2 regions of the Thalassolituus sp. genome follow, and region 2 is predicted to be linked to the other one. Evidence: riboswitches for the same ligand, from Rfam matches in the RefSeq annotation. Region 2 holds a riboswitch; the other holds the start of a gene.
What was found. Region 2 has a riboswitch for cobalamin ahead of AC5E51_RS03740 (TonB-dependent receptor domain-containing protein). Riboswitches for the same ligand answer to the same signal wherever they lie in the genome.
Positions count from the first base shown of each region.

Region 1: another riboswitch for cobalamin. It lies ahead of AC5E51_RS11320 (ABC transporter ATP-binding protein); the one in region 2 lies ahead of AC5E51_RS03740 (TonB-dependent receptor domain-containing protein).

Region 1 is NZ_CFHJLR010000014.1:94,235-98,654, reverse strand. It holds gene AC5E51_RS11335 (transglutaminase-like domain-containing protein) at 1-320, opposite strand, end outside; gene AC5E51_RS11330 (LPP20 family lipoprotein) at 395-970, opposite strand; gene AC5E51_RS11325 (FKBP-type peptidyl-prolyl cis-trans isomerase) at 1,083-1,565, opposite strand; cobalamin riboswitch at 1,666-1,817, shown strand; gene AC5E51_RS11320 (ABC transporter ATP-binding protein) at 1,962-2,852, shown strand; gene AC5E51_RS11315 (FecCD family ABC transporter permease) at 2,849-3,889, shown strand; gene cobT (nicotinate-nucleotide--dimethylbenzimidazole phosphoribosyltransferase) at 3,889-4,420, shown strand, end outside.
Region 2 is NZ_CFHJLR010000003.1:241,143-245,562, reverse strand. It holds gene AC5E51_RS03750 (transglycosylase SLT domain-containing protein) at 1-606, shown strand, start outside; gene grxD (Grx4 family monothiol glutaredoxin) at 723-1,043, shown strand; gene AC5E51_RS03740 (TonB-dependent receptor domain-containing protein) at 1,176-2,981, opposite strand; cobalamin riboswitch at 3,082-3,303, opposite strand; gene AC5E51_RS03735 (two-component system sensor histidine kinase NtrB) at 3,344-4,420, opposite strand, start outside.

The sequences.
Region 1 (4,420 bases), on a different contig from region 2:
GTAGGTTCGGTTGCTATGTCTTTAGGCTTCTCTTCTGGCGCATCAACAGGCGAATAAATCGGCGGTGCTTTTGGGATGTTTGTGGGTTTTGGGGCCTTATCTTCTTCCTCGCCTGATTCGGTATCGACGGGTTCCCAACGCTGCTTCAGAAATCCGATAAAGGCTTTGTCGTTTTCGTCGAGATAGCTCTGAAATTCTTGCTGAGTCGTGGCGCGCCAGCGTTCGTAATCGCTCATACCTGGGTTCGCGACGACAGAAAGAGTAGCTGCGCTGGCGACGACACCGCTGGCTATCAGGGTGCAACGGATAAGATGTTTCATTGGATCTCCCCCAAAACAAAAAACCGGTACAGAGTTACCCCGGTACCGGTCTGGATATCATACGCTGAGCTGACTCAGTTCATGTTCAGCATTTCTTCGCGCATTTCGTCGAAAGACTTCTGAGCCTGAAACTTCTGCCACAGAGCTTTCTCGTTGTTCATTGAGGTTTTCAGGGCCTCTTCTGCCAACTGGTTAACGGTGTCGGCGTCGAGACCAACGAGAACCACCATGCCGCCGCTAGGCGTAGGCATCTGACGGAAGATCTTGCTGCCAGTCAGTGTCTGCTTGGTGATCTGTTTGGTTGTCACAGAGTTTACCTGATCAACTGTTTCGTCGTCCGCTGTACCCGTGGTTTCGGCGTACTGTTTGATCATGTTCTGAACTTCTACCTGCATGGTCTGAGCAAGTTCAACGCGCGCGGCAGTCGCTGCCATTTGCTTCATGAAGTTTGCGCCAGCGGCAGATTTATCGGCGTAACCGACGGCGGTCAGGTCGACGCCATCAACAGGGGCACCACAGACCCACGCAGGAGCAGGCTGCATGCTGCCATCGGCGAAGACACACTCAGCAACTTGAGGTGCCGGTTCGTTAGAGGAACACGCAACCAGCAGAGTGGCGGCAGCGGCAGTAAACAGGTGACGGATATTCATCCTTAATCTCCTACAGGTATTTTCAAAAGACTCGTTCGAGAATAGCCGAAGCAATATTAAAATACTACCGCACTCAGACGGCTACTCTCACCACTTGTGATCTGAGTCAGAATCAGTGCTGATGCCCGCCAATGCCGTGGGCGTGGCCGTGATCAAGCTCTTCTGCAGTCGCTGCACGAACTTCCAGAATCTCGACGTCAAAATGTAAGGTTTTTCCGGCAAATGGGTGATTAGTGTCAACGTCTGCCATGAAACGACCGACCTTTACGATGGTCACCTGACGCTCGCCCTGATCTGTGTGTACAGAAGCGACCATGCCTTTGCTCCATTTCTTTGAGCCCTGCAGGTGCTTGACTGGGACGCGCTGCACCGAACCTTCAACGCGGTGACCGTAGCCATTTTCTGGTGTTACAGTGATTTCGAGCTTGTCTCCGGCCTGCTTGCCTTCGACAGCTTCTTCAAAGCCCGGGATCATGTTGTTGTGGCCCTGCAGGTAGGCAATCGGATCATGGCCCGCAGTGGACTCAATCTGTTTGCCATCGGCATCTTTAAGGGTGTAATGCAGCTGAACAACCGTATCTTTGGCGACAATCATGAGCGTTTCCGTAGTCTGTGTATGGTGTGGTTAACTGTGATCATTAAGGCGCGAAGTATCCGGTATCCGCGTGTTTACTGCAACGCTGGCGCCTCTGTGCGATAATCCACCCCTGTCCGGACTGGCAAATTTGTCTTGCCAGTCTCAGGAGGGGAACCCGGTGAAAATCCGGGGCTGTGCCCGCAACTGTAAACAGTGGCTTTTATCCGGTCGACTGTCAGCCAGATTGCCTCCCGGACGTGCAAACCAATTTCTATGATCGAGCGGGTTACTCGATGATGAGCTCTCTGTTCGGGCGGCTTAGGCTGCGTTCCCGAAGTGCGTCCATCATCCGTATTCCGCCCATAATGTGACGATTAGCGTGACAATATTTGTACCGATGCGCGGATACCCATGGTGAATCAGTCCTCAAACAACAGCTACACCTCTGGCGATGCTGAACTCGCGTATATCGCTGTTGAGCACTTATCGCTGACTATCGGTGCGAAAGCTACGAACGCTATTCTGCGGGATATTTCGTTCGCTGTGGAATGCGGTAGCCTGGTTGGTATTGTCGGGCCGAATGGTGCAGGTAAATCGTCGTTACTCAGAGCAATCTATTGCCATCGCTACGATCAACCGGCCTCGCTGGCGGGGCAGGTGATGATTGCCGGGCACCCGGTACACCTGATGAGCAGACGCGAGCGAGCCTGTAAAATCGCGGTTGTGCTGCAGGAATCGGCACTGCCTTTCGAGGTGACCGTGCGCGAAGTTCTTGCAACCGGCCTGACGCCTCGTAAGCCACTGCTGTCGTTTACCAGCAAAGATGACACCCGGTTAATAGAAGGGATAGCAGCCGACCTCGATCTGACGCGTTTTATTGATCGTGATTTCGGCTCTCTTTCAGGTGGAGAGAAGCAGCGGGTGTTGATCGCCCGCGCACTGGTACAACAACCTCAGATTCTTCTTTTAGACGAACCTACCAACCACCTCGATATTCAGCATCAGATAGAGACGCTAAGCCTGGTCCGGTCATTGGGTGTTACGGTACTTCTTACCATTCATGATCTGAACATGGCCGCGGCTTACTGTGATCAATTGCTGGTATTGAATAAAGGTCAGCTGGTGGCCAACGGTGAACCCTTCCAGGTGCTTACCAGCGAATTAATTCAGGATGTATTTCAGGTTGCCGCAGATGTTGCTGTGATCCGTAACACTTATACCCATGAACGCCGTATTCGTATTGCCTACGATATGCCTCCGAGTCGGACTATTGCTCCCGGATCAGCTGGAGAGCGCAGGGAATGAAAATGCCGTACGGGTTAACTGTTGCAATAACTTTTTCTGTGCTTTGCCTTTCGGTGATTGGTGCGGCGGCACAAGGCGCCTTTGATCTGTCGCTTCTGAATGTCTTTCAGGGCGTCATTATCTGTCCATGGACGAATGATTGTGCGTTGTCGCCGATCGAACAGCAGATTCTTACGGATATTCGCCTGCCGCGGATTTTTATGGCTTTACTAACGGGCGCTGGTCTGTCGATTACTGGCGCTATTCTGCAATCAGTAACCCGTAATCCGCTGGCTGATCCGTATTTGTTTGGTATTTCATCCGGGGCCGCTCTAGGTGCGGTGCTGGCCATGTCTGCTTTCACTGGGGCCTTTTCTGGGTTTCTGGCGGCGACGGGCCTGAGTGTCGTATTTAACGTGACCACCGGGGCGCTTGCGGGCGGAGCGCTGTCTGTTTTTCTGATGTTGACGCTTGCTGGGAAATCAGCGGTTCAGGTCGAAAAGCTGCTGCTTTCCGGGGTGGCAGTTTCTTTTATGCTCAGTGCATTTACCAGCCTTGTGATTTATTACTCAACGCCAGAAACTGCAGCTACATTATTGTTCTGGCTGATGGGCAGTTTTTCGGGCAGCAACTGGGCTGATCTTATTTTGCCTCTTTTGGCTGTGGTGCTTGGCAGTGGTCTGTTTTTCATATTTTCGCGCTGGCTCGTCGTGATGCAGCTGGGCGAAGAAAGTGCCGCTACGCTAGGTGTGCCTGTACATAAGTTGCGGTTGGGGATGTTGCTGGTGTGCTCGGCAGTAACGGCGATTCTGGTTGCAGAGGTCGGCGGCATCGGATTTGTTGGGTTGATGATTCCCCATATAGTGCGGTTGCTCGTCGGCGGGCAGCTGCACAGGGTACTGCTGATGTCTCTGTTGGTTGGTGCGACCTTTATGATCTGGGTGGATGTCCTGGCTCACTCTTTACTTCAGGATCAGGTTCTGCCCGTTGGTATTGTGACATCCGCGCTCGGCAGTCTTTTCTTTTTTATTATTCTTAAGCAACGACAGAGTCGTTGATGGCAGGTGTTATGTTTTCCGTTTCTCCGGTGTCCCGCTCAAGGGATGCTGCCATTCAGCAGCGTATTGATATGAAAACCAAGCCGCCCGGCAGTCTGGGGCAGCTTGAATCATTAGCGGCTCAGCTGGCAGCGATCACCGGTGTCGAAAAGATCCGACTGCATAAGCCTGCCATGTTGGTATTTGCAGCAGATCATGGCATTGCAGAAGAGGGGGTGAGTATTGCGCCTCCTGCGGTGACGCAGCAGATGGTTAAGAATTTTATTAATGGCGGTGCGGCAGTGAACTGTTTCTGTCAGGTTGCCAGCATGGCTTTGTACGTTATTGATGCAGGCATCCTTAATGCCGTTGAGAGTAGCCGCGTTATAAATCAGCGCCTGGGAGCGGGCACTAAGAATATTGCTAAAGCGCCGGCAATGGCACGCGAAACCGCAGAATCAGGACTAGTACTGGGGGCTGAAATAGTGCGTCAGCGAATCGCAGAAAGCAGTAATGTTTTTGCGTTTGGTGAGATGGGAATTGGTAATACGT
Region 2 (4,420 bases):
GCATTGGCAGTGCAGGCGACGATTTCAGGACGCCACTGGAACTTGCTGGAGCATCGCTTCCCGCTGGCGTATCAGGATGAGTTCAGCCGTTGGGCAGAAGAGTATGACCTCGACCCTTCCTTGTTGATGTCAATCGCCCGGCGAGAGAGCGCCTTCAACCCTCATGCCCGCTCTCCTGTTGGTGCGCGCGGTCTGATGCAGATCATGCCGGCGACCGCGAAGCAGGTAGCCAGAGAGAAGAATCTGGTTTTACATGACGTCAATGAAGACCTGATGGACTATCGCACCAACATCCCGCTGGGCAGTTACTATGTTCGCTCTCTACTGGAGCGTTATCAGGGGAACCTGATTGCAGCTCTGGCCGGCTACAATGCTGGCCCACACAAGGTCGATCGCTGGCTGAAAGACGCGCCGGTGGCTTACGACCAGTTCATTGAAAGCATCCCGTATCGTGAGACCCGTGACTACGTCAAAGCCGTACTTGCATACCGCGTTATTTTCAGCAGTTTGAAAGGCAAAGAAGTAACGGCGGTCCTTGATCCTGACGAGCGTGTGTTTACCCAGCAGTTGTCGCAGGCTGATTCAGCGACCCCTGTGCGTAACTGAGCTCTGGCCCGTTCATATAATGAACCTGCCTCAGGTTTCATACCTGAGCATCATGGTCGGGATTATGGTAGACTGCCGCCAGTTTCAGTTAATACGAACAGTGAGAGACAGACGCTATGGATATCATGCAGGTCATTAAAGATCAGATCGAAAACAACGACATCCTTCTGTACATGAAAGGTTCACCGAACCAGCCACTGTGTGGCTTCTCTGCCCGCACCGTACAAGCGGTTATGGATTGCGGTCAGAAGTTTGCGTACGTTGATGTGCTGTCTAACCAGGACATTCGTGCGAACCTGCCTAAATACGGCAACTGGCCGACTTTCCCGCAGCTGTGGGTAAAAGGTGAGCTGATCGGTGGTTGTGACATCGTCACTGAAATGTACGAAAAAGGTGAGCTGAAGACTCTGCTTGAAGAAGCGGCACCAGCTGAGTAAACACCGCTTACAGAGCCGGATATCTGATCCGGTATACGTAACGCAAATAAGCCCGCTTGATGCGGGCTTTTTTGTTTCTGGAATCCAAATCTAAACTAAATACCCGGGCGGACTGCCCGGGCGCTCATTGGATCAGAAACTATAGCGTCCAGTGAGCTGAGCATAGCGTCCCTGTGCTTCATAACCAGGTACAGTTTCGTACTCTCGATCGGTCAGGTTCTCGATGCGAGCAGTCAAACTGAAGTCCTGGAAAGCCTCCCAGGTTGCACTGAGGTTGAGCAGAACGAACGGAGCGATATAGCCGCCGGATCTCGATGGTGCCTGGCCTCGGTACTGGCTCTCAAGTGCACTCGATAGCTTGCCCGAAGTCCAACGTACATTGAGCTTGGTTGCACGAATTGGACGACGCTCAATCAGATTTCCAGTGTCTTGATTCCGAGCTTCGGTCCACTCTTGAATCAGCTCACTGTTCCACGCGTCATCCCAGTTCTGAGCCCAGGTTACGCTCGCAAAATTAACGTAGCTTTCACCTAGGTTAACTGGATAAAACGCACTGTTTGATACGATCTGATTGTTAAACAGGCTGCGCTGACCACTCACTGTGACAGAACCGCCAGCTGCAAAATTATCGTATGCGGCTGTGTAATCGACCGACCAGATGCGTGATGTTTCCGCCTTCAGATCTTCGTTTGAGTAATCGCCGAAGTCGCTTGCTGGATAGTAGAGGTCGTTAAACGTAGGAGCGCGGAAGGCTGTAGCCTGTCCGAAAGCCAGTTCCTGGTTGTCGGTCAGATAGAAGGCAACAGAGGTGTTAAACGAGCGGAAGCGGCCGTAGTTGCTGTTGTCGTCGATGCGAGCGCCAATTTCAGCGGCCAAGCTATCGCTGCTGTAACGAACTCCAAGTAATCCGCCATGGTTGCGCTCGTTGTCTGTGTCGTACTCAACAGGACGCGTGAGTAGTTTAACCAAGCGAGTATCAGCAGCAGCCAGCAGGCTGACATGTTCAGTCAGACCAATAAGGGCCGTGATTTCTGCAACATCTTTGCGGCTACCAAACAACTGAGCATCGCCGCTGCGAGTAACACCGTTACCGTAGTTCCAGCTACGATCGTAGCCTCGACCGGCTCTGGCATTCAGCAGCAGGCCGTCAGTATTCAATGTGTAGCCGAGGTTCATAGCGCGATTATCGAAGTCGGCTTCGTCAGTACCGCCAAAGCTGTTGTCGTAGTCGTAAGATCCGCGGTTCACCTGAGCATCAAAATTTACGCTCTGCTGTTCCGAGATTGCATAACCGACACCGGCATTCAGACCGTTACGCTCGTAGCCATCGCGATCATTCTCTGTGTCGTTATTAATGTCGTAACCAGCTGAACGATCATGGTTTAAATTCAGGTAGGTGTCGACATCGCCAAACTGGTGACGTGTACGCAGTGAGACAGCTTTCGTCTGGTTGGTGCCAACTGTTGCAGCCACTTCGTTCAGTGAGGTATCGAGACGTGTGATGATATTGATGACACCGGCTTGCGCATCCGCACCATATATAGCACTGCGGCTGCCTTTAATAATTTCGATACGTTCGATCTGCTCCAGCGCAATTAACTGGACTTCTGTGGTACCGGAAGTGGCACTTCCGACACGCTGCCCATTCACCAGAAATAGTACCTGCTTGCCATCGAGACCATTGATATAGAGGTTCGAAGAGTGAGGTACTCCTCCTGTTTTTGAAAACTGGAAGCCAGCTTTGCTCGCCAGTAAAGAGTACAGGTTGTTGGCACCTGACGTCTCTATATCGTCACGATCCACTACAACGATTTGTGCACTATTGATGGAAGGTGCTGCAATGCGGTTAGCGATAGTGACGACATCGTCCAGGGTGTTTTCTGCGTATGACACTGTGGCGGTCATTAGTACGGCCGCAGTAAGGAGTGATTTTTTCATCATGATTCCGAATGGTTTTAATGGGCAACCAGTCGGCGGGAAAGAATAGGCGAAGGAGAGCCCTGGAGCTCACTTAGCACCTGTATCGCCCACCGCAATACTGTTGGTTCGGATTCAGGCCGGTATCCGGGCTGACGACTGAAACCCTGAAGTTCAAAGGATTTCCGGCATTGATGCCTTCCCATGCTATGCACAGTGGCGTTGTATCAATACCTGGTCGATCACCGTTGCGGGGGCAGCGCTGGGTTTGTTGTGAAACTCACCAGTCTTCCCGTTTAACTTCTGTCTGGTGGACAGAGGCACCTGAATTGCGGTGGAGAGTACTCGTGGTGGCCGATTTGGTCAAGTTGTGCGCAGGGCAGTCATCGGTTTTCTTCGGCGGGAAGGCACAACACAAAGCAGGCTCCGCCAAGCGAACTGCGCTGATAACGGAGGCGCCCCTGATGGTGTGATGTAACGATAAAATACGATACCGACAGCCCCAGACCTGTGCCGTCTCCGACTTCTTTGGTTGTATAGAAGGGTTCGAAAATATGCGGTGCGACATCCGCAGGGATGCCCGGCCCATTATCTTCAATTTCCAGGCAGGTCATGTTGTTCTGACGGCTGGCTTTGATTTTCACCTTAGGGTGCCAGCCATCGCCGCCATCGTATTCTTCCAGCGCCTGTTGAGCATTGCGCAGCAGGTTCAGCAGTACCTGCTCAATCTCACTCGGCACGCAGTGTATCTGGGCATCGCCTGCGGCCTTGTCGATATCTAGGTCTATATGTTTCAGCGACAGGTCGTTGTGGGCGATATTCAGTGTGGTATTAATGAGTTCAGTGATGCCGATGTCGCGTTTCTGGAGGTGATCGTTACGGGAAAATTGCAGCATATTGGCAACAATACGTGCCGCGCGTTCACCAGCGTTCTGAATATGGTCAAAGAACTGATCAATGCCTCTTCCTGTTAGGTACTGATTCAGAAGCTCCATACTTAACCCGAGTTCGTCAGCAAGGCGCTGGTTCGCAGCCAGGCTCGGATCTAAGCGACGTCGTGTATTCTGCAGGTTTTGCAGAATGGCCCCAAGCGGATTATTAATTTCGTGGGCCATGCCGGCAGCCAACCCACCGACCGTCATCATTTTTTCGGTCTGTACCATGACTTCTTCCATACGCTGACGTTGAGACACATCGTCGATACGTATTACCAACCGTGCCTGCTGCCCGCTATGCAGAGGATAAGCGAGTACGTCCGTGACCAGAACTTTTTCTGCAAAGCGTATTTTGACGCGTTCAGATTTCACCAGATGGGGTGTTTCGCCGGGGTGCGTTGGCATCAGATTCAGCTTGCCCAACTCAGGTATCAGCTGCGCCAGAGGCAGGCCATTGAGTTGTGAATACTCCATGTTCAACCAGTCACCGGCCTGCTCGTTGCACTGCACGATCCGATTACGGGA